2 regions of the Novibacillus thermophilus genome follow, and region 1 is predicted to be linked to the other one. Evidence: riboswitches for the same ligand, from Rfam matches in the RefSeq annotation. Region 1 holds a riboswitch; the other holds the start of a gene.
What was found. A riboswitch is a leader RNA that binds a small molecule or an ion and turns the genes downstream of it on or off. The one in region 1 is predicted to bind cobalamin.
Positions count from the first base shown of each region.

Region 2: it holds a riboswitch for cobalamin, as region 1 does, so the genes downstream of both, B0W44_RS08595 (ABC transporter substrate-binding protein) here and nrdI (class Ib ribonucleoside-diphosphate reductase assembly flavoprotein NrdI) in region 1, are expected to answer to the same signal.

Region 1 is NZ_CP019699.1:290,092-305,200, forward strand. Features, by position in the region: gene uvsE (UV DNA damage repair endonuclease UvsE) at 77-1,039, shown strand; cobalamin riboswitch at 1,123-1,323, shown strand; gene nrdI (class Ib ribonucleoside-diphosphate reductase assembly flavoprotein NrdI) at 1,481-1,852, shown strand; gene nrdE (class 1b ribonucleoside-diphosphate reductase subunit alpha) at 1,861-3,912, shown strand; gene nrdF (class 1b ribonucleoside-diphosphate reductase subunit beta) at 3,945-4,907, shown strand; gene B0W44_RS01630 (NAD-dependent epimerase/dehydratase family protein) at 4,968-5,915, shown strand; gene B0W44_RS01635 (glycerophosphodiester phosphodiesterase) at 5,974-6,798, opposite strand; gene B0W44_RS01640 (DNA polymerase IV) at 6,989-8,074, shown strand; gene B0W44_RS01645 (Glu/Leu/Phe/Val family dehydrogenase) at 8,162-9,457, opposite strand; gene B0W44_RS01650 (BrxA/BrxB family bacilliredoxin) at 9,662-10,096, shown strand; gene B0W44_RS01655 (alpha/beta fold hydrolase) at 10,124-10,993, opposite strand; gene B0W44_RS01660 (ABC transporter ATP-binding protein) at 11,134-12,048, shown strand; gene B0W44_RS01665 (ABC transporter permease) at 12,048-13,145, shown strand; gene acpS (holo-ACP synthase) at 13,148-13,510, shown strand; gene B0W44_RS01675 (NAD(P)H-hydrate dehydratase) at 13,568-15,109, shown strand, end outside.
Region 2 is NZ_CP019699.1:1,720,089-1,735,197, reverse strand. Features, by position in the region: gene B0W44_RS08645 (acyl-CoA mutase large subunit family protein) at 1-1,231, opposite strand, end outside; gene B0W44_RS18095 (hypothetical protein) at 1,271-1,465, shown strand; gene B0W44_RS08640 (hypothetical protein) at 1,672-2,088, opposite strand; gene gcvH (glycine cleavage system protein GcvH) at 2,219-2,611, opposite strand; gene B0W44_RS08630 (redoxin domain-containing protein) at 2,631-3,077, opposite strand; gene B0W44_RS08625 (peroxiredoxin) at 3,162-3,710, opposite strand; gene B0W44_RS08620 (arsenate reductase family protein) at 3,815-4,174, opposite strand; gene B0W44_RS08615 (cob(I)yrinic acid a,c-diamide adenosyltransferase) at 4,262-4,810, opposite strand; gene B0W44_RS08610 (heme ABC transporter ATP-binding protein) at 4,850-5,620, opposite strand; gene B0W44_RS08605 (FecCD family ABC transporter permease) at 5,660-6,694, opposite strand; partial or broken gene B0W44_RS08595 (ABC transporter substrate-binding protein) at 6,708-7,660, opposite strand; cobalamin riboswitch at 7,795-8,015, opposite strand; gene B0W44_RS08590 (glycerol-3-phosphate acyltransferase) at 8,064-8,645, opposite strand; gene B0W44_RS08585 (ABC transporter substrate-binding protein) at 8,727-9,743, opposite strand; gene B0W44_RS08580 (transglycosylase domain-containing protein) at 9,864-12,470, opposite strand; gene B0W44_RS08575 (cation:proton antiporter) at 12,766-13,986, opposite strand; gene B0W44_RS08570 (cation:proton antiporter regulatory subunit) at 13,994-14,491, opposite strand; gene ytvI (sporulation integral membrane protein YtvI) at 14,602-15,109, opposite strand, start outside.

The DNA of each region.
Region 1 (15,109 bases):
TATGGTCCGCGGTGTGGATGACAAAAGCTTTCACTGCACACATTAAAAAGTATGACGAGAAGCGAGAGGGGATTGTGTGAACATACGATTCGGTTTCGTCGCCATGGCGCTGTCGTTACAAAATGCATCGCCGTCCCAGACGATGACGGTCACCCATTTCAAAAAGTTGGTCGACCGCGAGGCGGCTTTACGGAAAATAACCCGCATCGCTTCGTCCAATTTAACGAATACGTTGCGCATCCTTCGCCACGCCCATGCGTCCGGGATACACGTGTACCGTTTTTCTTCAAGGCTGATCCCCCTCTTCGGACACGATTTAACGAAGGAGTGGGATTTTTTTCGCTACTTGCATAAAGACTTTGAACAACTGGGTGATTTTATTCGCGAAAAACAGATGCGAACGAGCTTTCACCCGGAACATTTTACCCTCATCAATTCGCCCCGTGAAGACGTCGTGAACCATTCCATTGAGGACCTCAAGCGGTATGCCCAAATGTTGGAGGCGATGGGCTTGGACTCCCGCGCTAAAATCGTCCTCCACGTAGGCGGAGGCTACCAAAATAAAACCCGTTCCCTGGAGCGGTTTAAACGCCACTGGTCTCGCGTTCCGAACAACGTGAAGGAGCGGCTGACCCTTGAAAATGACGACAAGACGTACACCGCCGTCGAGACGTTGAACCTCTGCCAGTCACTCGGCGTCCCCATGGTGCTGGACATCCACCACCACCGTTGCCATCATGATGGGACGGATTTGCGGGACTTGGTTCAACCCATTTTTAAAACGTGGCGAGGGACGGGCCTCGTTCCGAAGATCCACGTCTCATCTCCGAAAGACGAAACGGATTTCCGCCGTCACGCAGCGTTTATCGACCCGGATGACCTCATTCCTTTTCTGGACATCGTACGGGAATTCGACCAGGATATTGATGTCATGATTGAAGCGAAACAAAAAGACGAAGCGCTGTTCCAGCTCGTGCAAGAGCTGACGAAGCGCCCCGGTTTTCGACGCATCGACGGCGGGACGGTCAGCTACTGCTGAATCTCTTGCCGGACATTGTCATTTTTTCTTGCGATTTAACACAATATATAGTATGATTATCCAAGAAAGGCTTCTACATATTGAATATAGGAGCGCATGCGGGTGTCTGCTTATAACAGCAGATGAAAAGGGAATCCGGTGAAATTCCGGAACTGCCCCCGCAACTGTGAGTGCGAGCGAAACCTCCGGACCACTGCACATGACGGTGACCGCTGCTTGTGTGGGAAGGGGAGGGAGTAGGATGAAGCACGAGTCAGGAGACCTGCCCGAATGCGATGCTTTTCCGACCTTCGGGGATGGAGCGTCGGTGGCGACACGAGGTGGTTAGCTGCTTTCGGTAGAGCGCCGTGGCAGTTCTGACCCGACATGGTGATCGATTGGTCGCTTGAAGCTCCATCCGGGAAGGATGGAGTTTTTCATTGGGAGAAAGGAGTGTGAAACATGCTCATTGCGTACGATTCTCGCACGGGAAACGTGCGCCGGTTTGTCCGAAAACTGGACGCTGAGAGCGTACAGATTGATGACGGGCTCACCGTCCGTCAACCGTTTGTCGTGGTGACGTACACGACGGGGTTTGGGGAAGTCCCGAAGAAGGTGGACGATTTCCTTAAGGTTAACGGCGAGCATTTAGTGGGCGTGGCGGCCAGCGGCAACCGCAATTGGGGTCAGTCGTTTGCCCGGAGCGCCGATGTGATTGCCGAGAGGTACGGCGTCCCCGTCATATGCAAATTCGAGTTGTCGGGTACGGAACAGGACGTAAAGCAATTTATGGAAAGGGTGGAGGAGCTTTGGCCAGCCGGCACGTTGAGTTGAACAACGAAATGATGATGTTAAAAGACGACTTTTTTCAACTGGACAAAGACCGAGAAGCGGTGGAAGTGTTCATGAAAGAAGTCGATGAGAAGATGATGACCTTCCATTCGCTCAAAGAAAAAATCGACTTCATGATCGAACAAGACTACTATTACAACGTTTACGAGGACTACAGCTTCGATCAGATCGCCCAGGTGTTTGAGACAGCCTACGCTTACGGTTTTACGTTTCAGTCGTACATGGCCGCTTCGAAATTTTACAACGACTACGCTTTGAAAACCGACGATCAAGCCCACTACCTTGAGTATTACGAAGACCGCGTGGCGATCACGGCCCTCTATCTCGGCGGCGGTGACTTGGACAAGGCGATGCGGCTCGTCCGCTCCATGATGGAACAGCGCTACCAGCCGGCGACACCGACGTTCATGAACGCCGGAAAGAAGCGGCGCGGGGAAATGGTCAGCTGTTTTCTCCTAGAGATGGATGACAGTCTCAACTCGATCTCGTTCAACATCGGCACGTCGATGCAACTGTCGAAAATTGGCGGCGGCGTGGCGTTGAACCTGTCTAAGTTGCGGGCGCGAAACGAAGCGATCAAAGGGGTGAAAGGGGCGGCGAGTGGCGTCATCCCGGTGGTGAAACTGTTGGAAGATGCCTTCTCTTACGCGGACCAGCTCGGGCAGCGAAAAGGGGCGGGCGCCGCCTACTTGAACATATTTCACTGGGACGTCGTGGAATTTTTAGATACGAAAAAAATTAATGCCGACGAAAAAATACGCATCAAGTCCCTGTCCATCGGCTTGATTGTACCGAGCAAATTTTTCGAACTGGCTGAAAAGGGCGAGCCGTTTTACGTCTTCGCACCGTATTCCGTCTACAAAGCGTACGGCAAGCATCTAGACGACATGGATATGGACGACATGTACGAGGCCCTCGTGCAAAACGAAAACGTCCAGAAGAAACGCCTCGATGCGAGGGAGATGCTGACAAAAATTGCCGTGACGCAAATGCAGTCGGGATACCCTTACCTCGTGTTCAAAGATAACGCCAACAGAGTCCACGCGTTAAAGGACATCGCCGATATCAAGATGTCGAATTTGTGTACGGAGATTTTTCAGTTGCAGGAGACGTCAACGATTAACGACTACGGTGAAGCAGACGTCATCCGCCGAGACATTAGCTGCAATCTCGGCTCCCTTAACATCGTCAACGTGATGGAATCCGGAAAAATACGCGAATCGGTGCACGAAGGGATGGAGGCCTTGACGGCGGTCTCCGACAAAACGCGCATCACCAACGCACCGAGTGTGCGAAGGGCCAACGAGGAGCTTCACTCCGTCGGATTGGGAGCCATGAATTTGAACGGATTTCTCGCAAAGAACCACATCATGTACGAAAGCGAAGAAGCGAAAGATTTCGTGCGCACCTTTTTCATGATGGTCAACTTCTACTCGCTGGAAAAAAGCAATGAATTGGCCCGGGAGCGCCGGACGACGTTCAAGGACTTTCACAAGAGTGAATACGCCAAAGGGACGTATTTCGAGCAGTACTTGAAGGAAGACTTCAGGCCGCGAACGGAAAAAGTAAAGCGGCTGTTTAACGGCATATACATTCCGGGGATCGCCGATTGGCAGGAGCTCAAAGAAAAAGTGCAGCGAGACGGGCTGTATCACGCGTACCGGCTTGCCATCGCGCCGACGCAAAGCATCAGCTATATACAGAATGCCACGTCCAGCGTGTTGCCCATCGTCGATCACATCGAAAACCGCACGTACGAAAAATCGACCACTTACTATCCGATGCCGTTTTTGTCGAAGCAGAATTACTACTATTACAAATCGGCGTACCACATCGACCAGTTTAAACTCATCGACCTGATTGCGGAAATTCAGCGCCATGTCGACCAGGGAATCAGCACCATTCTGTACGTCAACAGCAACATTTCCACGCGGGAATTGGTGCGCTATTACGTGTACGCCCACAAAAAAGGACTGAAGAGCCTCTACTACACGCGCAACAAACATATTGACGTCGCGGAGTGCACGAGCTGCGCCGTCTAACGAAAACGTTAAGAAAAGGGGAATGGAAAATGGTGGAAGCCGTCAACTGGAACACGCCGGCAGACGGGTTCAGCGAAGCCTTTTTGAAACAAAATATTGCCCAGTTTTGGACCGAAGAAGAAATCGGGGTGTCGCGGGACATTTCGACGTGGGTCACATTAAGTGAAGCAGAACGCGACGTGTACAAAAACGTCCTCGGTGGACTAACGCTTCTCGATACGGAGCAGGGGGGTGAAGGGATGCCGCTCATCCTCCTGCACGTCGACAACTTGCAGCAAAAAGCGGTTTTGTCGTTCATGGGGGCGATGGAACAAATTCACGCCAAAAGTTACAGCCACATCTTTACGACCCTGTGTTCGGAGGAGGAAATTCGGCGCATTTTTGACTGGGTGAAAACACACCCCCTGTTGCAGCGAAAAGCGACCCTCATTCAGCAGCACTACCGGAATTTGTTGAACCCGGATGTTTCGAAAAAGGCATTGTACATGGCGATGGCAGCCAGTGTGTTTTTGGAGAGTTTTCTGTTTTACAGCGGCTTTTTCTACCCGTTGTACCTTGCGGGACAAGGAAAGCTGACGGCGTCTGGTGAAATCATCAATCTGATCATTCGCGACGAGTCCATCCACGGTCTGTACGTGGGAACGATCGCCCAGGGCGTTTACAGCGAGCTGGATGAAAAAGAACAGCGCGCAGCCGACGACGAGCTGTATACCCTGTTGAACGACTTGTACGAGAACGAGATTCGCTACACTGAGGACCTTTACAGCCCGATCGACCTAGTCGACGACGTGAAAGCGTTCGTCCGTTACAATGCGAACAAGGCCCTCATGAATTTGGGGCGCGACCCGCACTTTGCCGAGGAAGACGTGAATCCCATCGTGCTGAACGGACTGAAGACCGATACGAAAAACCACGACTTTTTTAGTGTGAAAGGAAACGGCTACGTCATGGCACTCAACGTGGAGCCGCTCAGGGATGAGGACTTTGTGTTTTAAGACGATGAACTGGACGATCGAGACGTGTTACAATAGGGCCAGACAAACAAGACGGGTTAGGTGAAGCGATTGAAAATATTAGTGACAGGCGGGGCCGGATTTATCGGCTCCAACGTGGTGGACGCCTACATTCGGGAAGGGCACGACGTCGTCGTTGTCGACAACCTCAGTTCCGGAAAAAAGGAGAATGTCCATCCCGACGCTGCGTTTTACTTGATGGATATTCGCTCAGACGACCTTCGCAAAGTGTTTGACATAGAACGACCGGACGTCGTCAATCACCATGCGGCACAAAAATCGGTGCCGAAGTCGGTGGAAGACCCGGTGTTCGATGCCGAGCTGAATGTGGTCGGCTTGCTGAACGTGTTGAACCAGTGCGTCGCCTTTGACGTGAAAAAGGTGATTTTCATCTCCTCCGGGGGAGCCCTCGCCGGAGACGCCGATGTCATTCCGACAGACGAAGAGCACGTTTCAGACATGATTTCGCCTTACGCCATTTCCAAATACGTCGGCGAAAAGTACTTGCACTTTTACGCCGTGACGTACGGTTTGACCTACGTGTCACTGCGTTACGCCAACGTGTACGGTCCGCGCCAAGTGGCAGAAGGGGAGAGCGGTGTCGTTCCGATTTTCATGGAGAACTTTTTTCAAAATCGACCTTCTGAACTGTATGCGTACGCGGATCAGCCGCGGGGTACGACGCGCGACTATGTGTACGTCGACGATGTGGCCCGGGCCAACGTCCTCGCTTTGACAAAGGGCCGCAACGTGCCGATTAACATCGGCACCGGTGTGGAAATGCACATCGAAGACATCTACCGGCAAATGCAAGAAGTGCTGGGGCACGACTTGCCGCTCATTCGCAAAAAGGAACGTGTCGGGGACGTGCGCAGAAGCTGCCTCGACTGTACCCGGGCGAAAGACGTCCTGGGCTGGGAAGCCGAGGTCAGCTTTAAGGAAGGCATAAGGCGTCTCTATCGGTACATGTCGAAAACGAACAGCCCGTGAGTGAAAAGGAGGGGTCTGTCACAAAGACAGATGAAATTTGTGACAGACCCCTTTATTTTTAACGAGGATGAACGTAGTCTGGATAATCCGTGACAATCCCGTCCACACGGATGGATTTTAACCGGTCGGCTTCTGCTCGGTCACGTACCGTCCACGGTGTCGTTTTCATACCGAAACGATGGATGCGCTTCACAAGGGACCGGTCCACCATGTCCTTGTTCGGGTTGACGTAATCGGCGTACTTCGCAAAGTTCCTTAATTCTTTGTCGCTTATCCCTTCATCTCGGTAGCTGATCAGCACCCCGACGGGTACGGAAGGCAACAGTCTGTGGAATTTTTTGACTGAGTCGTGGTTAAACGATTGGACGATGATTTTCCCGTTTCTCGGTTTGTGCAAGTTGCGCTTTTTTAATGCTTTGGCCACTTTGCGCTCAATCCCGGGGTACAGCTCGGGATTTTTTATTTCTATCAAAATGCCGATTTTCCCGCGGTAGCGGTCTAACGCTTCTTCCAAAGTGGGGATGCGCTCTCCGGCAAAGGCAGGATCAAACCAGCTTCCCGCATCGAGGCGCCGAAGTTCTTTAAAAGTTAAATCACCGACCCGGCCAGTGCCGTCCGTCGTCCTGTCCACGGTGACATCGTGAATGAGGACGAGCTTGCCGTCTTTGCTCATTTGGACGTCGAGTTCAAAGTAGTCGGCTTTCATCTGTAAAGCCTTGTCAAAAGCGGCCATGGTGTTCTCCGGGGCATAGCCAGACGCGCCGCGGTGCGCGATGTTCATCACTTTGTGCGGAGGTCCTCCAGCAGCGGCACTGTTTGCGAACGGGGCGACGAGAACGGACAACAACAGGACAGTCACGACTAAAAGACGTTTGAGATTCAGACCCTTCACCAACCACGCCTCCTTTTGGTTCGTGTATTGAAATTTTAATCTGTGGTTATTAATTACTTATTAAGACTGTTTAAAAAATATGTTAAGTCCCTTTGTCTGGCAGGAGGCGTTGGTGAAGGAGGGTGCAATTTAGTGTCGAATGTTATAATAGTAAGGGAACATACATTCTTATACCCGTACAGTGAAAAACGACGGTGGTGGAAAAGCGATGTCCCTCAAGATCGCGCACGTTGACTGCGACTGTTTTTTTGCCGCGGTCGAAATGTTGGACAACCCGAAATTGCGGGGCAAGCCGGTTATCGTTGGAGGCAAGGGCGGACGGGGCGTGGTTGCGACTTGCTCGTACGAAGCTCGCAAGTTTGGCGTCCACTCGGCCATGCCGATGTTCATGGCGCGGCAAAAGTGTCCTCACGGCATTTTTGTCACGCCGAGGCGTGAGCGGTATAAAGAAGTTTCCCGCGCCATTTTTCGCATTTTTCGGCTGTTTACACCCCTGGTCGAACCGGTATCAATCGATGAAGCGTACATGGATTTGTCTCATTACGGGAGCGGGATTGTGGAGGCGGCGCGCAAAATCAAGGAACGAGTCAAAGAGGAGACAGGGATTACCATATCCGTCGGAGTTGCCCCGAACAAATTTCTGGCGAAGCTGGCCAGCGATTTGGAGAAACCGGACGGATTCACGGTCATTCGCAAAGAACAGGCCCAAGACGTGTTGCGCGATCTCCCGGTCAACAAGCTGCGCGGGGTCGGCCCGAGAACAGAGGCGAAGATGCACCGGCTCGGCTGCTACAAAATTTCCGACTTGTACCGGTACGACCTAGCCGAGATGAAGCGCATGTTCGGGAAGCACGGGGAAGTCTTGTACCACTACGCCCGCGGCGAAGATCACCGCACCATTGAAACGCGACGGGAGGCGAAGTCGGTCAGCCGGGAGAAAACGCTCGCCTACGACACGTCTGATCTGGAGGAACTCGCGAACTATTTGCGTGAATTTGCGCACGACGTCGGGAAGTGGTTGCACGAACGAGGGTACTTTGCCCGGACGGTGACAGTGAAAATAAAAGACAGGCGTTTTCGGGAACATTCCAAAAGTGTCACACTTCAGACGTTCACGCAGGATGAAACAGTCATCTGGCGGACCGCTCTCGAATTGCTTCACCAGTTTGAACTCGATGAGGATGTCAGACTGATCGGACTAGGGGTTTCCAACCTGGAGTTACACCCGACTGTTCAACTTAGTTTTTTCGACGGGGAGCTTTTCTAACCTAGAAGAACGTCGTGGTTCCTCTAAGTTAGAAAACAGAAGCAAGCCGTTTCCTCCAACGAACATCACAATTTCATGGAAAGGATCTTACGGGGTCATGAGTGAGGTGGCTTTACTCGCGGTGCTGACAGCCGTTTCATCCACCCAGCCGCGCGCAATCATAGCTTCGATAATGTGTTGGAGGGAGACGATGAAGGCCCCTGTGCGCAAGTCCGTGTCGTACTCTTTTGCTGCTTTGACGACCTTGCGGTAGGCAGTCACCATCATGTCCCGAAGTTTTTCGTTCACTTCTTCCTCTTTCCAGTAGTAGTTCATCAAATTTTGTACCCATTCAAAGTAGGACACGGTGACGCCGCCGGCGTTAGCGAGAATGTCTGGAATGACGAGGACGTCGTTTTCTGACAGTATGCGATCAGCTTCTGGGGTCGTCGGACCGTTTGCCGCTTCGGCGACGATAGTGGCTTTTACGCGGGGAGCATTTTGAGACGTAATGCTGTTTTCCATCGCAGCTGGAATGAGAATGTCGACGTCCAGCTCGAGTAGCTCTTCCAGCTCGATCGTGTATGGAGCTGGGTACTGTCTGACAGTGCCGCTGTCTTTGCACTGTTCCAGCGGTTCGAGCTCTAAACCGTCAGGATCGTAGACAGCCCCTTGCGAATCGCTGACTGCCACAATGCGACACCCGAGTTCGTGCAGCAGTTTGGCCGCAATTCTGCCTGCATTTCCAAAACCTTGTACGGCCACTGTCGCATTTTCCATCGGCTTGTTGAGGTCGTTCATCGCTTCGACGATGGTGTAGACGCAGCCGCGTGCGGTCGCTTCGTTCCTCCCTTCGGACCCGCCGAGAATTAACGGTTTGCCTGTAATGACAGAAGGAGAAAACGCACCGTTTAAACGGCTGAACGAATCTACCATCCACCCCATCACCTGCGGGTTGGTGTAGACGTCAGGGGCGGGAATGTCTTTGTCCGGACCGATGAGGCTGGAAATGGCTTCAATGTAACCTCGACTCACCCGCTGCAATTCGGCCTTGCTCAATTCCCGCGGGTCGCAAATGACGCCGCCTTTCCCCCCGCCAAACGGGAGCCCGATCACACTGCACTTGAACGTCATCCACATCGACAGCGCTTTGACCTCGTCCATCGTGACGTCGGGGTGGAAGCGGATGCCGCCCTTCGTCGGTCCCAGGGCGTCGTTATGTTGTGAGCGAAACCCTTCAAACACTCGTATCGAGCCGTCGTCCATTTTTACCGGAAACGAAACAGAGAGCACCCTCGCGGGCTTTTTCAGAATGTTGACAATGCCGTCGTCTACTCCGAGCAATTGGGCTGCACGATCAATCTGCTGTTTGACAATGTCGTATGGGTTCGTGTTTTCTAACATAGCATCCCGCCTTACGTTCATTTTTGTGAAGTATCAAAAAAAAATTATAAAAAGATTATAATATGATGCTGGCAACTTTTCAATTTACAATTAAGTTACAATGAATCGCCGAAAGGTTTCCTTCCTCTTTATATCGCGTTTGTGAAACGTTATAATAAACGAAGAGCAATGTCTCATATCGTTATGGCGAAGGAGGGACAGCATATGTCGATGTTTTATCACCAATACATGGAAGACATGGTAAAACCGATGCGCGAAGAGCTCACGTCCATCGGATTTAAAGAATTGAGAACGCCAGAGGAAGTCGAAGACGCTCTGGAAAACAATAAAGGCACAACGGTTGTCTTCGTCAATTCCGTTTGCGGTTGCGCTGCTGGACTCGCCCGTCCGGCGATGGCCTATTCCCTCAAGCACAAAGTGACACCAGATCATCTGGTGACTGTATTTGCAGGACAGGACAAAGAGGCGACAGCCAAGGCCCGCGAATACTTCACCGGGTACCCGCCGTCGTCACCGTCCATCGCCTTGCTTAAAGACGGCAAAATCCAGTGGATGATGGAACGCCACCAAATTGAGGGTCGCGAGCCCCAAGAAATCGTGAACGATCTCACGGCCGCCTACGATAAATACTGTAGTTGATTGAAGCTGTCCGATGCCCGGACAGCTTTATTGTCGGCGGGAGGGTGCATGACCGATCGCGGAATCGCCACTCGGAACCGGAATGTGGAGAAACGGGGCGAGGCGCTCCACGACGTCGAGTGGTTTTTCTTCCATCGGGAGGTGCCCGGTCTCTTCTATAATTTCTAAACGGGCGTTCGGGAGGTCCCGCAAGAGGCGCTTGCCGATGTTTAAAGGAACGATGCGGTCGTGGCGCCCCCACAGGAGCAGCGTCGGTTGGCGAATGTCACGCAATTCCATGCTGGACAAGTCGTCTTCACGCGAACGCCCAAACTGGAAGAGAGCGCGGTGAAAATCCCGTTCCTTTAACGGTGTGATGTAACCGTCGTACAGCTCTTCCACGTTCATGTTGCTCAGGTTGTAGTACACGCTTCGCAGCTGCTTGTCGATGCGCTGGGGTGTAAGTAGAAGAGGGAGTACGCAGTACGCGAAAGGCAGGCGAAAAAAGATTTTCTGCCACCGCTTGGCCGACCGCAAGTAGCCGGAAGGAGCAATGAGCACGAGGCGCTGAACCGTTTCCGGAGCGCGCTTGGCCAAGCGCAAAGCGACTTGTCCCCCCATGGAATGGGCCATGACGGTTACTTGACGAATGCCTTCCGCTTGAACGAATGCGTGAAGAGTTTGGGCAAACCCCTCTAAAGTGTAGTGGTAGCTTCTGTCTTTGGCGCTGCGCCCAAATCCCGGCAAGTCGACGGCGTAGACCGTAAAATGGGGGCTTAAGTACGGGAACATGTAGCGCCAAGTAAAAGTGGACGCGAGAAACCCGTGTACCAGCAAGATCACGCGGTCGGCTCTTCCGGCGCGCTGGACAAAGAGCTGTGTGTCAGGCAGTCGGTACATGTGCTCTCGAATGCCCATTCGATCACCCCTTCCTCATATTCTATACGTTACCGTTTCCTGTGGGTGAAACATTAAACCGATCTCTCTCGTGTGTCAAATGGCCTTTGAGTGGCCATAACGTTAAGATAGAGGTGTTGTTAGAAGCGAGGTGAGAGCGCTTGATACGCGTTCGACACATATCGAAACGCTACCGCGATACGGTAGCGGTGGACGATGTCAGTCTCGATGTGCGAGAAGGGGAAGTGTTTGGCTTACTCGGGCCAAATGGTGCCGGCAAAACGACGACCATGGAAATGGTGGAAGGTCTGCGCCCACCTGATACCGGGGAAATTGTCATTGACGGATTGGACGTCGTTCGTGAGCGGCAGCGCGTGAAAAAGGTTATCGGGATTCAGCTGCAAGCGACGGCCTTGTTTGAGCGGTTGACGGTGAGGGAGATGTTGCGCTTGTACGCCAGTTTTTACGGCGAGACACAGCCCACCCAAGACATTTTAAGCCGCTTCCACTTGGAAGAAAAAGCAGAAGACTGGGTGAAACATTTGTCGGGAGGGCAGAAACAGCGCCTCGCGATCGGCCTTGCCGTCATTCACGATCCGAAAGTACTGTTTTTGGACGAACCGACGACCGGTTTAGATCCACAGGCGCGCCGAGGACTGTGGGACATTATTCATACGTTACAGCAATCAGGGAAGACGATCGTTTTGTCGACCCACTACATGGAGGAAGCGGAAGCCCTGTGTGATCGGATTGCGATTATGGATGCCGGTAAAGTGATTGCCCTCGACACCCCTTCTGGCTTGATCCGGAGACTGGATTCTGACAGTGTCGTTGAATTTGTGGTGCCAGACGGCCTTGACGTGTCTCGCTTTCAGTCACTTGCCGGTGTAAAACGGGTGAAGAAAGTGGACGATGGAAAAGGGGTCCAGCTGTTAACGGATGCGTTACAACAGACGCTGAAAGAACTGATTGACCTTTCCGAGCATGGGACGTTTAAAATAAATGGATTGCGCACACGGACAGCCACTTTGGAAGACGTTTTTTTACACCTGACGGGAAAGAGGTTGAAGGATTGATGAAAGGATTTTGGCAGTTGACTTTAACACAGGTGCGGTTGTACGTGCGCAACAGGCAGGCGCTGTTCTGGTCATTTTTTTTCCCGGTCTTCATGATGATGTTGTTGGGCGGCGTCTTGGGAGATGGGAACGGATTCAGCCTTTCCCTCACCGTGGCAGACGACGATCAAAGCAGAGAATCCCGAAGCTTTCTGGCTGAGCTTTCGGAATTGGAGGGGATCGAGGTCCGGCAGGTGGATAGGGCAGGCGGGATGACAGCGCTGGAACAGGGCGATGCGGACATGCTGCTCGTCATTCCGTCCGGTTTCGGTGAAAAAGTTGAACACGGTACAGGTGTTTCAATGAAACTGTATCACGATAAAGAAAACCCCCAGGTGGCCGAAATCGGCAAAACGCTCGTCCACCAGTTCATAGACCGTTGGAACAAGCAGTTGACAGAATTTACACCGCTCATTTCAGTGGAAGACGTCAGTGTGCAAAGTGTGGACATCTCCTACACCGATTTTTTAGTGCCGGGCATTCTCGCGCTGCTGATCATGAACAACAGTCTGAACGGTGTGACGGCGACGATTTCGTCGTGGCGTGAACGCGGCATACTGCGCAGGCTACAGGGAACACCTCTCAGAAGTGCGACGTTCGTCGCCAGCCAGATTGCAGCGCGCTTCCTTTTTAACAGTGCGCAGATCGTCCTCGTGTTGCTCGTAGCGTTGTTCGTCTTCGGTGTGCGCAATAACGGGTCGTGGCTGCTGCTCATGGCCTATGTAATACTCGGAACCTTTACATTTATGGCGATTGGGTTCATCATCGCCAGCGTGGCGAAAAACCCGGAGAGCGCGTCTCCCCTTGCGGGATTGCTGTCTTTTTTTATGATGTTTTTAGGCGGCATTTTTTTTCCCATTCGCGATTTGCCTGTTTGGCTAGCACCGCTCATTCACGTGCTTCCGATCTCGTATTTGGCCGAAGCGCTTCGCGGGATAATGAATGCCAGTGCCGGATGGACGGATCTGTGGCGGGAAGGGCTCGTCCTGTTGGGTTGGTTGATCGGATCGTTTGTCGTGTCTGCGTGGACGTTTAAGTGGGAGGAGGAGAGAGGTTGATTGTGGGAATTGGGCTGGACATCGTGGAAGTGAGCCGCTTCGGCAGTGAAGCGCATCCCCGTCTGGAGGAGAGGATTTTGACCCCGGGAGAACGGGGGCGTGTGCCTGTCAGTGAACGGCGCCGACGAGAGTATGTCGCCGGCCGTTTTGCCGTCAAAGAAGCGACGGCTAAAGCGGCGGGGTGCGGAATCGGAAAAACTGTCGGCTGGCAGGATATCGAGGTGTTGACGGACAGGGCCGGGCGCCCCGCCGTGACTATCTCACCGGAAGTTTTGGCACTCCTCGGGTGGGAAGACGTGTCTATTCACTGCAGTATTACCCATTCTCAACGTCTAGTGGCTGCACAGGTCATCGTCGAGCGGTAGACATAAAGGGGACAAGGCGGACATACATATATAACGCAGGTCGAGGAGGGAAACTGTGTGTATGTGGTAAAGGCACAGGAGATGCGCGAGTTGGATCGCCAAACGATTGAGGATTTGGGCATTCCGTCGACCGTGTTGATGGAAGTGGCCGGTCGTGCCGTGGCGCAAGAAGTGAAGCGACGCAGAAGGGGGAGCTGTAAAGTAACGGTGCTTGCCGGTCACGGCAACAACGGGGGAGATGGTCTCGTTGCAGCACGTCACTTGGCTGAAGCGGGGTACGATACCCACGTCTGGCTTGTCGGGAAAGTAGAGCGGTTCAGTGACGATGCCAGACGTTTCTGGGAAGTCTGTCAACGCCTGTCTATCCCGACCCGTGTTTTTTCCGAAGATCAGCAAGAGGCGTTACAGCGTTCTCTCGACGAAGCGGACGTGGTCGTTGACAGTTTGCTGGGGATCGGTCTGAGCGGAAATGTGCGACCTCCCATGAAGGAGGTCATCCGCATGGTTAATCGTTCCGCCGTTCCCCTCGTCGTCGCCGCCGATGTACCAAGTGGCGTGAATACGGATAACGGAGCTGTGATGGGAGAAGCGATGCGGGCCCATTGTACAGTCACCTTCGCTTTTCCGAAGTGGTGTCACTACTTAGCTCCGGCTGCAGAGTTGGCAGGAGATTGTGTCGTAGCCGATATCGGCATACCGCAATCACTGGCCGCCCAGTACCCCGTCGCTTCCCGCGTCACTGACATGGCGCACTGGGCACAACACGTCGAGCGCCGCCCCGCTTTTTCGCACAAAGGATCGTTCGGTCACGTGCTCGTTGTCGGCGGTAAAGGAGGAATGTCCGGAGCACCTGCCCTCGCCTCCCGGGCAGCTTTAAAAGCCGGGGCGGGGTTGGTGACCACTGCTGTTCCCCGCGGCATTCAATCTGTCGTTGCCGGTTACACACCTGAAACGTTAACGTTAGGTTTCGGTAAAGGGAGTGACGACCGTTGGACGGCGGATTCAGTCATGCCACTCGTCGAACGCGTGAATGATTACGACTCGCTCGCTATCGGACCGGGTTTGGGGCGTTTTCACGGGGATGTCGAGTGGTTGCGAACGCTGTTGAGCGCTGTCGAATCTCCGGTCGTGCTGGATGCCGACGCTTTAAACATTTTGGCTGCCGATTTGCGGCTGTTGGACGATTGCCAAGCTCCTGTCATTTTGACGCCGCATCCGGGTGAGATGGCTCGTCTGTTACAGCGGGAAGTGCCGGATGTTGAACGACACCGTCCGGAAATCGCACGCGAGCTGGCCAGGGAGACAGGCGCCGTTGTCGTGTTAAAAGGGCGTTTTACGATTACCGCCTTTCCTGACGGGCGGCAATTCGTCAATACAACCGGAACGCCGGCCATGGCAAAAGCTGGATCTGGCGATGTACTGACAGGCATGATTGCGGCGAACATCGCTCAAGGAATGTCCCTGGATGTCGCAGTGCCCCTTGCTGTCAGTTTACACGGCTGTGCCGGAGAGGTGGCAGCAGAACGCGATTCGGAGTTCAGCGTCTTGGCTACGGACATCGTAGACCACATCGGAACGGCCTTCAGTGTGGCGAGATCC
Region 2 (15,109 bases), 1.4 Mb from region 1:
TCAATTCCTCAACAAAATACGAGCCGGCGAGTGGGTCCACCGTGTCGGCGGCACCGCTCTCATAGGCGATAATTTGTTGTGTGCGCAGCGCTGTCCGCACTGACGCCTCTGTAGGTAAAGCCAGTGCCTCGTCGGACGCATTGGCGTGTAGACTCTGTACGCCGCCGAGTACGGCAGCGAGGGACTGGAGCGCGACTCGCGCGACGTTGTTATCGGGCTGGACGGCAGTCAACGTAGAACCCCCGGTTTGGGCGTGTACCCGAAACTGTTGCGACCGCGGAAGGCGCGCTCCGAAGCGCTCGCGCATCAAGCGGGACCACAAGCGGCGGGCGGCACGGAATTTGGCCACTTCCTCGAAAAAGTGATTGTGTACACTTAAGAAAAATGAAAACTGAGGTGCCACTTGATCGATCTTCAGCCCTCTTGCCAGAGCATACTCGATGTAGGCGATACCGTTTGCCAGTGTAAAGGCTAATTCTTGGGAAGCTGACGCACCTGCCTCCCGCATGTGGTACCCGCTGACACTGATCGGTTTGAAACGGGGCATCCAGTTCGTGCAAAATTCCACGACATCCGTCACCAGTCGCATGGACTCTTGCGGTGGATAAATATACGTGCCCCGGGCGGCGTACTCTTTTAAGATGTCGTTTTGCACTGTGCCGGACAACTTGTCGAGGGGAACCCCCTGTTTTTCCGCGACGGCGATGTACATCGCCAACAGGACGGGGGCCGGAGCGTTGATCGTCATCGACGTGCTGACGCGGTCGAGGGGAATGTCTTGAAACAGCAGCTCCATGTCCCGCAAGGAATCTATGGCAACACCGACCCTGCCGACTTCTCCCGCCGCTTCCGGAGCATCGGAATCAATGCCAATCTGCGTCGGCAAGTCAAACGCGCAACTGAGACCGTGCTGCCCTTCACGCAATAAAAATTTAAACCGCCTGTTCGTCTCCCGCGCCGTTCCGAACCCGGCATACTGCCGCATCGTCCACAACCGCCCGCGGTACATCGTCCGGTGGATCCCCCGGGTGTACGGGAACTCGCCGGGAAACCCGAGTTTTTCCTTGTAGCGCGTATCGCATTCATCTGGGGTGTAGCAACGTTCCACTTCAATGCCTGAGGAGGTGACACACGTTTTTGACGTGTGGATTGACCGGTGCTTATCCAACATGTCGTTTACACTCCGTTCTTCCCATGACCCAGTTGTACTCGTGATACCTTTCGCTTCCATTCCGCTTAAATCACGGACGACATCAGCACACGCAGCGTCATGCGTGCAGCAGAGTGGAATGTCAAAAGGGAAGATGCACTCATTTCAATGGCAGCGCCTCAAACGGTCCTTCTCTCCCACTCTCTCACGATGGCCAACAGCTTGGGTGTCCAAGAAGAAGACACGTGTCTGCCGTACCGCCGAGTCTATCTTCGGCAAATGCGGTCTGTTCATAGCATCCTTCAACGTCGCTGAGACCATTCACACAAAGGCAAAAAAAAAGAAGATGTCTGCGAGAGAACACCTTCTGTCAAAATAAGATGGGGAGGAGTTAAAAGGGACTGGACTTCTGCTGGCAGAAATCCAAACACTCCTATTATTTCCCGTTGCAAACCCTTTTAAACATTTAAAGAGTCCCATCGCGATGGTTCACGGTTGTCCTGTCTCGACAACGCTCAACGTCACGTCTTCTCGCGTTGGGTGTAGCGCTGTAACCGTCTACTCAACACGCTCAACCGTTTCTTTAACGAATGTTCCCACCTCACATCGCCGAGTCGCTTGGCGACCCCGAGTAAATCGAGGGCGTTGTCGATTTGGGTTCGGTACAGTTGCTCGGGGTCATCTCCTTCTACCGAGACACAGTCCTCCATCATCTCGACCACGTGAGCACTGTCGACAAAGTCGTCAAAGTTCACGTGGTGGGCTCCGTCTCCTTGGGCATAATCGACTAATAAGTCAAATTCCTCCCGCACGGCGTAATGTATCTCCACACTGCGGCAAATCGGGCAAAACACGATTGGGACGCGATGGACCACGACTCTGTCACTGCGAATAGCGCCGATCGTCCCAATCATACTCGCCCCGCAACAAAAACTCATCAAACCGCCCCCTCCCTCGTCGTAGACGGTACAAACTTTCGTTCATTGTACCACACTCACGTGAAAACGGCAGCATGAAAAATGCGCACAAAAAAAGTGTGATCGGCTGATCACACCGTTTGCGCGTCCGTCACTGTCCGTCTTCTCCGTACATCTCTGCGTATTTTTCAGGTGAAAGCAAGTTTTCCAGCTCTGAAGGATCTTCCATTTCCACGACGATCATCCACCCTTTTTCGTAGGGGGACTCGTTGACGAGTTCCGGGGAATCTTCCAATTCGCCGTTCACTTCCACCACTTTGCCGTTTACGGGGGCGTACAGTTCGGAAACGGTTTTGACCGATTCCACACTGCCGAACGGCTCATTCGCCTGAAGCGTATCCCCAATTTCCGGTAACTCCACAAACACAATATCGCCCAGTTCGGATTGGGCAAAGTCCGTGATTCCGATCCGCACCTTTTTTTCGCCTTCGTCCTTTACCCACTCATGTTCTTCACTGTACTTGAGTTCTTTCGGCAAATTCACGGTGAACCCTCCTGCCACTTCAATTTTGTATGTCCAACACGCGCTTCAAGCGTTGTTCGACCATTTGCAAACCTCTTTCCCCCGCTTGAAAATGGCGTAACTTTCCTTCCTCGTCAAACAGGTAGTACGCCGGCACGTACTCATTTTGAAAAGCGTCGACCACCGCGTGTTGATTGTCGATGATTTGCGGATGCTTCAGTTCATACTTTTCAATCGTCTCTTTGACAGGCTCGATTTCGGTATCTTTTTCAGAGCGGGGCATATGTACACCGACTACTTTAAGATTAGCATCTTTGTACTTTTCGCGCCACTCATTGATATCCGGGAGTGTTTTTTTGCATATACCGCAGCTGATGGACCAGAAGTGTACCAAGACCGGATGCCCTTTCAAATCGTCTTTCGACACTTCTCCGTTTACCCACTCGGTGACATTTTGAAATTCCGGCATTTCTGAACGCAAACGCATCGGCATCGAATTGGACCTCCTCAATTTTTTCGTGAATGGAAACCGAGGGCCTAACACACGTCGGCGCTAGACCCTCAACGTCGTTTAATTCGCTTGAAGCGTCTTTTGACCAGGTTTCCAGTCGGACGGACATAAACCGCCGGTCTGTAAAGCATTTAACACCCGTAACGTTTCATCGACACTGCGACCGATATTTTCGTCCGTCACGACTTGATAACGCACAATCCCTTCCGGATCGATAATGAACAACCCCCTCAGGGCTGTCCCTGTCTCTTCTTCGAGGACACCGTAATCACGGCTGACTTTATGTGTGGTATCAGCAGCAAGGGGGTAGCGAATATCGCCGATACCGTTGTTGTCTCTTGAAATGTTCATCCACGCCCGGTGTGAGTACTTGCTGTCCGTGCTCACGCCGAGGATGTCAGCATCCAGTTCGGCGAACTCATCGTACCGGTCACTCAAAGCGGTGATCTCCGTCGGACAGACAAACGTAAAGTCACGGGGATAGAAAAACAGCACGAGCCACTTCCCTCTGTAGTCAGAGAGGCGGACCGGCTCGTCCAAATTATCCAAATCTTTCGTGCTCTCCATTTCAAAGTCGGGAGCCGGGAGTCCAACGAGTCGTTCTGCCATGAAGTTCCCTCCATTATGTTGTTGTTCCTACTGTGTTTTAGCCAGACAAGCTTAAGGTAACAACTTCCCTACTATAAGTCAATACAATCTCGCGCTCCCTACCATTATGTCCAAAAATGTTCAAATTCTTTCGGTTTAAACCCGACGGTCACCCTCGTTCCGTCCGTCACAATCGGCCGCTTGATCAGTTTTCCTTCAGACGCGAGCAACGCCAACAGCTCGTCTTCGCTAAGCGTCGGGATTTTGTCTTTAAGGCGCTGTTCACGGTACACTTTCCCCGACGTATTGAAAAACTTTTTTATCTCTAGTCCGCTCTTTTGAACTAACTCTTTTAATTCCTCCTTCGACGGAGGATCGTTCACAATGTGCCGCGTCTCGTAGTCGATCCCCCGTTCGTCGAGAAACCGTTTCGCCTTGCGGCATGTCCCGCATTGGGGATACTCGTACACTAGCAACTTCGCCACTTCACATCGCTCCCTTTCAGTGACTACGTTCCATCAGAACATAGCTCCAGCATTTGCTTGCTGCGACTTTTCTCACCTTACCAGTGATTACGTCCGATCAGAACGGTATTCCACATCCGCCACGCCGGCACGTGCGTTGGCCACTCTGGCCATGACAAACAGTAAATCGGACAGCCGGTTTAAATACCGCCGCACGTCATCGTTGATCTGGCCTCTTTTTCCCAAGGTCACGACGCGCCGCTCCGCCCGGCGTGCGACGGCACGGCTTAAGTGCAGTAAGGACGACGGTTCGCACCCCCCCGGGAGAATGAACTGCCGAATCGGCGGGATCTGTGCACTGTAGTGGTCAATTCGCCCTTCCAACCGCGACACCATATCCGCATCGACTCTATAAGGATGCACACGCCTCTCTTGCGCTAAGTCTGCCCCTGCGTCAAACAGTTCGTGTTGTATCAAGGTGAGATCCGTGATGAAATCTTTGTCCCGCTCCGGATCGAGAGACGCTACGACTCGGCCGATGCACGCGTTGCACTCGTCGATGGTACCGTAAGCTTCCACGCGGCTGTCGTCCTTGTCGACCCGCCCCCCGATGACATGGGTACGCCCTTCGTCTCCTTTACGCGTGTAAATGCGCACTCTTTATCGCTCCTTTGTTTAAACGTCATCAGGTCGGTGTTACGATCCGAGCAGCACTTGCGGAACCCCTGACAGCGGATGGCGAACGATCGTCGGACGGGTGCGGTAAACTCTTTGCAAAATGTCAGCTTGTAACACATCAGACGGAGCACCTTCGGCCGCGATATGTCCCCCTTCCATCAACACGATGCGCTCACAAAACTGCGCCGCCAAATTGAGATCGTGTAACACAGCCACGACCGCGGCACCGTGTGCCACCTGCCACTTTTTCACGTATTCGAGGACAGACAACTGGTAGCCGATATCCAGGTAGGTCGTCGGTTCATCGAGCAACAACACCCGAGGTTCCTGGGCTAAAGCCCGGGCGATGGCGACCCGCTGCCGCTCACCCCCGCTCAACTGGGCGACTGACTGCGGGGACATCCCTTCGAGGCCTGTAACCGCCAGAACGTGTTCGACGACCTCCCGGTCACGCGCCGAAGGAGGTTGAAAACGTCCTTGGTACACATGTCTTCCCATCATGACCACATCGTATACAGAAAATGGAACTGGGGTCAATCCCTCCTGTGACACGACGGTTAACTGCTGGGCCCGCTCCCGGACTTTCCACCGTTCCAACAGCCGTCCCCGCAGCGAGACGTTTCCTTCGTCAGGGCGTTCTTCACCGCTCATGATGCGGAGCAGCGTCGTTTTCCCACTCCCGTTTGATCCGATAATCCCGAGAAACTCACCGTCCGTTACGTACAGGTTCACATCGTGCAGGACCGTTTTTCCATGAAACGCTTTACTAACGTGTTCCACGCGAATCACGCCAATCCCTCCCGCCTATGTAAAGCCAGTTGTCACGTCTCAATTCCGGCGAACGTGCCGCCGCAACAAATAGGCGAACAGCGGTGCGCCGATACACGCAGTCAAAACACCTACCGGAAGTTCCCGCGGCGCGAGCAACATGCGGGCAAAAGTATCGGCCCAGATCATGAAGATCGCACCGGCTAACACGGACGACGGCACAAGCACGCGGTGATCTGATCCGACGACGAGGCGCAACATGTGCGGTACGACCAATCCGACAAATCCGATCATCCCGGCAATGGAGACGGCTGCGCCCGTCAACAGAGAAGCCACGATTAAAAGAGTCGTACGCGTTCGCCTCACTGCGACACCCGTATGGTGCGCCACACTGTCACCGAGGACCATGATGTTGAGCTCCCGGCTGTAAAACAGCGCCACCCCCAGACCGACGATTAAATAAGGAACCATCACCATCGCTTCACGCCAGTCCAACAAGGCCACACTCCCCATCATCCAGTAAACAATTTGCTGCAGTTGGTCGTGGGAGAGGGCGATGACGAGGGAGAGGATCGCCCCTAAAAAAGCTTGGACGATCACACCCGACAAAATAAGCGTCTCTAAAGGCCGTTGGGCACTTCCCTTGGCAATGGCGAATACGAGCGCCAACGACAAACTTCCGCCCACGAAAGCGACCAGGGGCAACGTCCAGCGCCCGACCAAGGCGTATTCGATCCCGAAGAAAAAGACGAGGGCTGCTCCGAGGGCTGCTCCCGAGGAGATCCCCAAAATGTACGGATCGGCCAGTGGATTGTGTAACACCCCCTGAAAGATGACACCGGCTACCGCCAACGCGCTGCCGACCAATGCGGCCAGCACAATGCGCGGCAGGCGAATCTGCCACACAATCGTCTCGGCGGTCGCGGGCCAATCGGCTTGTATCCAATTCGTCACCCACGGAATGCGGTCAAACAAAATTTTCCACACCGAAACGAGGGACACGCCTGCACTTCCCCACGAAACCGATAGGCCAATCGTGACCAAAAGGACAATCAGTAGACTCGCGCTCCACCCTATGTATCGATTCCGTCCCACGGTGTCACACCTGTCAATTCACTTCGTCGGGGTAGAACAGTTCGGCCAGTCGGCGCAACCCCTCCGTTAACCGCGGTCCCGGCCGGCTCAACAAACTTTCCTCGATGCCGTACACCCGATTTTCCTTGACAGCCGTGATGTTCGACCACGCGGATCGGTCCGCTACCGCCTGTCGAACGTCTGCTTCTGCATACGTTCCGACAATGACGTCTGGATTTAACGCGACGACGTTTTCTTCAGAGAGCTGCCCCCACCCTTCCAATTGTTCAGCGGCGACATTTTTCCCCCGGCGATGGAAATTAATTCATCGATCGACGTTCCCGCTCCGGCCGTGTACAGCTCCGGGGAAACTTCCAACCAGACGTTGACGCGCTCCTCATCTGGTATGCCGCTCACCCATTCCTCCACTTGACGGACGTCTTCCTGCATCTTGCTCACCATTTCTTCCGCTTCGGCCACCCTGTTCGTCACATTGCCGATCAATTCAATGGAAGCGTACGTGTCTTCAAGACTTTCCCCTTCCGAAACGAGGACCGTCAGCCCTAGATCCCGCAATTTTCCTACCACTTCACCGTTAAGCAATCCGGCGAGCACTAAATCAGGTTCAAGGGCCACAATTTTTTCTACGTTCAGTTCCATCCCGCCCACTTTTTCTTTTTCGTGCACTTGCTCCGGATAGTCGTCGTTATCGGTGACGGCGATGATTTCATCATCCAGCCCTAAGGCGAAGGCGATTTCCGTCACGCTGGGCAAAATGCTCACGATTCGCTCAGGCTCTTTCTCAATCGTGACGTCTACTCCGCTGTCATCCGTCACAGTGAGCGGGTACTGAGTCGCCACACTGTCGTTGGAACGTTCAGTCGTTTCACTGTCTGCCGTTTGACTGTCTGTCGTCTCCACACTCTGTGCGCCGCACGCGCCGAGGACAAGACATGTCACCAACACGAGCAGAAACCGTTTGATCATCTCTTTTCGCTCCCCTACATTCATTTGAGATAGGGGCTACTTCCACGCAGATTAGAAAACCCTCCTACGCCTCATAAGCATAGAAGGGTTCACGAATCCCGTCCCGATGCTATGCTCCTCTCCGCGAAGGAAATAGCCGTCACGAACGACAGGCAGGTCTCCTGGCTTGTGGATCATCGTTCGACCGTCCCTTCCCGTTCACTTGCCGTCGTTAAGCTGTTAGCCGTTTGACGAAGTGCGAACAGTGGTCTTGACAGCGTCACTCCCCACTTACAGTGGCGGGACCGCGCCGGATTTGCACCGGACTTCCCTCTTCACTTTCGACATGCGAAAGACCTGACGTTCTTTTAAGTTGTCGAAATTATTATAAACGATATGGGGCAACAGATCAAACAAATGTTTCCTATCGAATCCAGCGGCGAATCGGAAACACGGGTTCCCGCCCCTTGACAAAACGCAACACACTCTCCCAAGACAGATACAAGACTCCGATCCCTAGCAATACAATGGCCAGAAACACAAACCAAACCGGTGGAAACACGATGACGAGGATCAGCACGGTCAAGGTACTGAGGACGACCGAAAGCGACAAGTACTGGGTCACAAACAGAGCGAAAACGAATGTGAAAAGTCCCGCCAACAGCAACCACGGACTTAAGACGAGCAGTGCCCCGGCGGCGGTGGCAGTTCTTACGGTACTTCCTGTCTGTTGAAAACCGTTAAACAACGGAAATACAGCCCCGACATTGACAGCGATGGCGGCAAGGCAGGCGCCGCCCCATCCGGCTACAATTAGACCGATGAGGCAAGCCAAAAACCCTTTGCAAAAGTCTACGCCTGTCATCGCCAAACTGCGCTTTATCCCGACGGTGTAATAAAGGGGCATACGCCTGGAAAAAAGTTGTCGCCCCCGGCCGCCTGTCAACCAGAAAGCAGGAACTGACCCCAGCAGGTAAGAAAACAGAACCAAAAAGATGAACTTCATCCCGGCCATCCACCTCCAACCCGCGACCTCGACCGACTACTCTTTCCACTACTACTCCATCATATGAGAGCTGTCCCGCCTTCATGATGATTCGTCGACGTTCGTCAGCCAGTAACGTTCGACGAGCGGCATGAGATGCGCCATTTCGTTCGGGTGGAGTCGCCAAACAGCATCACTGGAATCCGGATCAAGGAGGTCATCGTGTGAAAACTTAAGCGCCAGATTTTGACGGTTGTGCTGTTGAAGCATGAAATCCACCAATTGCTGCGCAGCTTCTTTTTTATCGGTCCCGCGTAAAATGCCGACTCCGGTCACGATGTCAATGGAATCCGCATGGCTGGAACCGAGCGGTTGGATGCGGATGTCGACATTCTTTTGCTGCTCCCGCCTGTTCACTTCCTGAAGAGCGGCGTCAGCCGTTGTGAAAAGCAGCGAAACCGTCCCGTCGAGCACTCCGTTTACACCTGGCTGTAAGTCTTCTGAAAACGTTAAAGACATTTCCCTTACCCTTTCAACCCATTGCCGGAGTTCCGTTTCTCCTTCCAGCGCCGCCACATCCACGAGCAATCGGTACCACAATGGTGAAGAAACAGCAGGAACCGTCAAATCCTCTTGCCAGTGGATCAATTCTTCGACCTTTGCCGGTACGCCATCTGGAAAAGATGCCGCATTGTAGACCAGCGCCAACCGTCGAACGGTGACACCGTGCCACAACCCGTCACGGTCCCGGGCGTCGTCAGGAAGGGTCTCAGAAAAAGGAGACACGTACGGCTCAAAAACCCCCTGTGCTGCTAATAAAGCGAGATCGAGGGCATTGTCGCTCCAAAATAAATCTGCACTCGGGTTCCCGTTACTTTCCTGTACACGGCGTTTCAGCTCCTCCTGAGTGCCGAACTCCGTTTGAACTGAAATGCCGGTAGACGACGTAAAATTGTCAAAAATATCCGGCACGCGGTGGTCACTTGCGATCCACACCCGTAGATGTCCGCTGCCTCCCCGTTCGGCCTCCGGCAATGTTTGCGGTTCATTGGGCTCAGCTGAACAGCTGATTAAAGTGAGTACGAGTACAACGGTCGACACAAGCTTATAGGCGTTCACAGTTATCTTCCTTCCCTTTTGCAGACAGAAACCCGGAATCAGAAGATTCCGGGATTTACCTCACCTCGTATTGCGACACGCCCCGGATTGGAGGGGTCAAGGAATCAACCGGAAGAGACGTCACCTGTCTTTGCCCTCCGAAAGGGTTCCGGGGATGCGGTTTGTTCCGTTTCCCCCTCGGCCTGTTGGATTGTCTCCAGGATTGGCGTCCCTCCCTTCGTTTCCGTCTCCTTCATCAGGGGTGTCTTCGTCTTCCGGAGACCCGTCGTCTGAACCATCTCCGTCACCTGGATGATCAGGCCCCCTTTCATTGCCGTTTCCTCTTCCATTGCCTTCACCTTCATCAGGTGGTCCTTCCTGTTCAGAAGGCTGTTCCTCATCGACGTCCTCTTCTTCTTGATCCTCTTCAGGCGGTTCGCTCCCTTCCGGAGGCGTGATGACAACCGTCGCTGTGTTCGATTCTTCCCCTGTTTCCCCCGTTTCCGGATTAACGGGGACGACGTAGTAGTGGTACGTGATTCCTCCTGCCAACTGTCCGAAGAGTTCGGAGAGACCACCGTCTTTTTCAGGAACTTCTATCTTGCTGTCGGTAAAGCGGCCACCGTCCGCCTCCCCGATCAATTCGGCTTCTGTCGATTCTCCTTTTATGCGGTATACGTTGTATCGCACCCGGTCGTCCTCAGCCGTCCATCCGAGAGTGACCGCTTGCGCCTCTGCGTCATAGCTCGCCCTGAGGTCGGTAATTTTCGTTAACTGTATCGGTTCGCGCACTTTCTCTACGCCTTCAGGTTTGGCAAAGCTCTCGGCCGGCATGCCTTCCAGTGCTTCCGCCATCACGCGGGCGAACAGCGCCGCAGGTCCCCGCGGGCCACCGCTGCTCTCCCCGACCTCGTGTTCCTGGTCTTCGTCTCTTCCCATGTATATCGCCGTCACGTATTGCGGCGTGTAGCCGACAAACCAGATGCGCGTACTGTCGTTTGTCGTCCCCGTTTTTCCAGCCACTTCCCTGCCGGGGATGCGCGCCCGAGTCCCCGTCCCTTCATTGACGACTGCTTTCAGCATCTCCGTCATGTAGTACGCCGTTTGGGCACTCATCACCTCTTTCACTTCCGGATCGTCCACCCGGACCTCGGCACCGTCCGGTCCTTCAATCTTGTTAATCGCGTGGGCTTCCACTAACACTCCCTGGTTGGCAAAGGCGCTGTACGCCTGAGCCATCTCCACCGTCGTCGCCGTATTCGCTCCAAGGGTCAAACTGTAAGCATCGTCAGCGCTGAGCTCTTCTTCGATGTTCATCCCGAGACTCGTGGCAAAGTCGTATCCGGTTTTCACGCCGACAACATCACGCAGTGTGCGCACCGCCGCTGCATTGTACGAATGCTTCAGCGCATCGATCATGTACGTCGTCCCGTGATACGTGCCGCCGGCGTTTTTCGGCCACGGCTGGCCGTCGTTCCCCTCGATCGGTCGGTCTTCCACAGTGTCGTACGGTTTCATCCCTTTGAACTCGATGGCCGGCGCGTACGTGACAAGGGGCTTCATCGCCGATCCCGGCTGCACGCGCGCGTCATATGAGCGATTAAAATTTTGGCCCTCGTAATCTCGGCCGCCTGCTACAGCCACGATTTCGCCCGTCTCTGGATCCAGCATCGTCAACCCGCTCTCAACCTTCCCGTACTCGCCGTCGGGCGGAAACAAGTCATCGTCACTGTACGCTTTTTCCACCGCTTCTTGCGCTTGGCGGTTCAAGTTCGTGTAAATTTTAAACCCGCCGCGGTTTAATTCATCTTCACTCAGTCCGTACCGTTCCGCCGCCTCTTGGCGGACAAGGTCCAGATAGGCGTCGTACTTGTTGCCCCCTTCGTGCTCCACCACTTCGATTTCTTCTGCCATCGCTTCTTCTTTTTCTTTAGCCGTGATAAATCCTTCTTGTTCCATCAGTTCCAAAACGAGGTTGCGCCTCTCAATGGCTTTGTCCATGTTCGATTTAGGAGAATACGTGCTCGGCGCTTTCGGGATGGCTGCCAACATCGCCGCTTCACTGAGGCTAATCGTTTCTTTCTCACCGTTGGTCCGCACTGTCTTTCCGAAATACCAATCGGCTGCCGTCTCCACACCGTATTTACCGTGACCAAACAAAATTTGGTTTAAGTACATTTCCAGTATTTGGTCTTTCGAATAGTTCAATTCCAAATTAATGGCAATCATCGCTTCTTTTACTTTGCGGCTAAACGCCTTTTCATTTGTCAAAAAGACATTGCGCGCCAACTGCATCGTGATCGTGCTGCTTCCCTCTTTCAAGCTCCACGTCTTTAAGTCGACCCAGATGGCGCGGAGAATGGCGCGGGGATCCACGCCGTAGTGGTCGTAAAAACGCCGGTCTTCAACTGCGATAAACGCTTGCCCCAAATACTCCGGCATTTCGTCTAACTCGACGTATTCACGGTCCTCTTCAGCCAATTGCCCGAACTGGTTCCCTTCGTCGTCGAGAAAGACAGACGTCTGGGGCATCGTCAACTTGTCCTCGTCTATTACGTAATTTCCCGCCAAAATGACGGCGGAACATCCTCCCATCACGAGGAAAACTGTGGCGACGATGACGAGCAAAATCCACTTTATATTGAAGAGACGTCGTTTTTTGGCCTTGTCCTTTTTGTTGAAACGTTCCTTTCTACTGCGCCCTTTTAACGCCTTGCGATTGGCGTAAGAACGTGTTGAGTCGTTCACGGGGCATACCTCCTGCAGTGCATTCTACCCCAACACGGCGGGAATGGCGACAACCATTTTGACATTAGAAACCCAATCTACCAATGAAAAACGGTATTCTGTCAGGATAAGTTCGCTCAAACCGTTCAACACTACCGATCATCGCCGTTTTTCGGTACCATGCGGCAATTTTGTACGTTTTTATGTAAGACGTATGTCGCCTCAAACGGTTTCAGTACGATTTCCTGATCGTTTATCCTGGCGCATTGTGATCAAAAAAAACCGATTCCGCGAAGAACCGGATGTCTCACTGCAATTACTGTTCGGTCCGTTTCCCCTTCTCCTGCTTCTCGCTCCACTTAAAGACCTTGTTCAACACACGGTAAATCCGCTTCGATTCTTTAGCACACAACGGCCCTAAAATCGCTAAGATGAGGACGTAAAGGGCAGAAAACGGCTTTATGATTGATGCCAGGCCAGCCGATATGCCCAAGTTCGCCACAATAATGGTGAATTCCCCGCGAGCCATAATCGTCAAGCCGATATTGGACGACGCTTTATGTGAGTACCCTGCTTTTCTCCCGGCAATCATACCCGCCACGACATTGGCTAAAATCGTCAATGCGACTGCTCCCAACGCCATCCAGACGGCTCCACCGAGCGATAGAGGGTCAATCGTCAATCCAAAACTAAAGAAGAACAGCGCTCCGAAAAAGTCCCGGAACGGTGTGACTAGTCTTTCTATCCGCTTACTCTGTTCTGTCTCAGACAAAGCGAGCCCGAACAGCAACGCGCCAATCGCCTGCGCCACATACAGCGTCTCTGAAAAACCCGCGACGAAAAACAAGGCGGCAAACACTACAATTATAAATATTTCATCGGACGTTATATTGAGGAGCTTGTTCAAAACAGGGGTCCCTTTTCGCGCGATGACGAAAAACACCAACATGTATCCGATAGACATGAGGACGGAAAGGACGGTTCCTCCCGCCGAAGTCGCCCCGCCGAGAAGCAATCCAGACATGACGGACAGGAAGACAGCCAGGAATATATCGTCAAACAAGATCATGCCCAAGATTAATTCTGTTTCCGGATTACCGGTACGCCTAAGATCGACTAGTACTTTCGCTACGATGGCCGTAGAGGATACAGACAACATTCCGGCAATGATCAGCGTTTCATATAACGGAAGGCCCATCACAAACCCGTATGCTAAACCAAACACAAAATTCAGTACGACGTAAACAGTCCCGCCAAAAATAATGGAGGGACCCGATTGAACCAGTTTGTTTACTGAAAATTCCAGCCCAAGGTAGAACAGCAAGAACAGAACCCCGATTTGCCCGAGAAAACTAATAATCTCAGCACTCTCTACAAATGTCAAGTCAATGATCCCAATGGTTGGGGCATGCGGGCCAACCAACATGCCGACTAAAATGAGAAAGGGAATGATCGAGAATTTCAATTTCCCGGCGATGACAGATGCAATCGCCACTAAAACGAGCGCGACTCCGACCTCAAAAACCATTTGCTCCATCCAACAATCAATCCTCTTTATTGGATAACAACTGCTTGATGACGGCTTTTAATTCTCTTCTCTCACCGCATATGACAACCGTATCCCCAGCTTCGATGACGGCTTCTGTACCTGGGTTGAGCAACTTTTTGAGGTTCTTTTTGACAATGGCAATTACCGTCACCCCGTATTGATTTCGAAAATCTATTTCACCAATCGTTTTATTGACTGCCGGTGCATATTTCTCCACTTTAAACCATTCGAACACTAAATCGTCAAAAGCAAACTCAACGGATTCAAGAGCTTTTGGCTTGTAAATCATACCTCCAAGGATAGCCGCCACTTGCCGTGATTCGGAATCGTTGAACGTGACACTCGAAATACTTTCGTCAGGATCATCTTCATCAAAATGGTAAATTTCCCTTCTCCCGTCGTCGTGAACGACAATGACCACTTTGTCCTCGTTGTGGGTCAATATCTCAAATTTTCGTCCAATGCCTGGAAGGTCGCTTTCCCTTATGTCCAACAAACATTCACTCCTTTAAATGCTTCGCCTCTGAACATACCAACTGAGTGCTCACACTCATTATAGGGAATCGAAAACGGGGTTTCAAACAGAATCCTCCTTGCACGATGTTACAGTTTGACATTCAGTTTGATGATTTCGGCTTCCACGGCGGCCCGGATGGCAATGGCAATGAGCGGCCCGACAATTAAGCCGACGACCCCAAACACGTACAAGCCGAAGTAGAGCGACATCAATGTCGCCAACGGGGACAGTCCGATGTGGTGCCCCATCACTTTAGGCTCCGACACCCGTCGGAACACAATAATTGTGGCGGTAAGCAACAACAGCTGGATGCCAAAAGCCGTGTCCCCGACGATGAATGTGTACAGGGCCCACGGCGCCAACACGACAATCGAGCCAATAACCGGAATGAGGTCAATGAGCCAAATCAACACTGACATAATGAGCGCGTGCGGCGATCCTGCTAACTTCAACCATATGTAAGAAAGGGCGAAGACGACCAAACTCAACAAAAACTGAGCTTTAAAAAAACCGGTAAACACTCTGCCAATTTGACTGAAGACGTAGCGGATTTTTTGTCCCGTCTCTTCTTTGAACACGTGATAAAATTTTGAC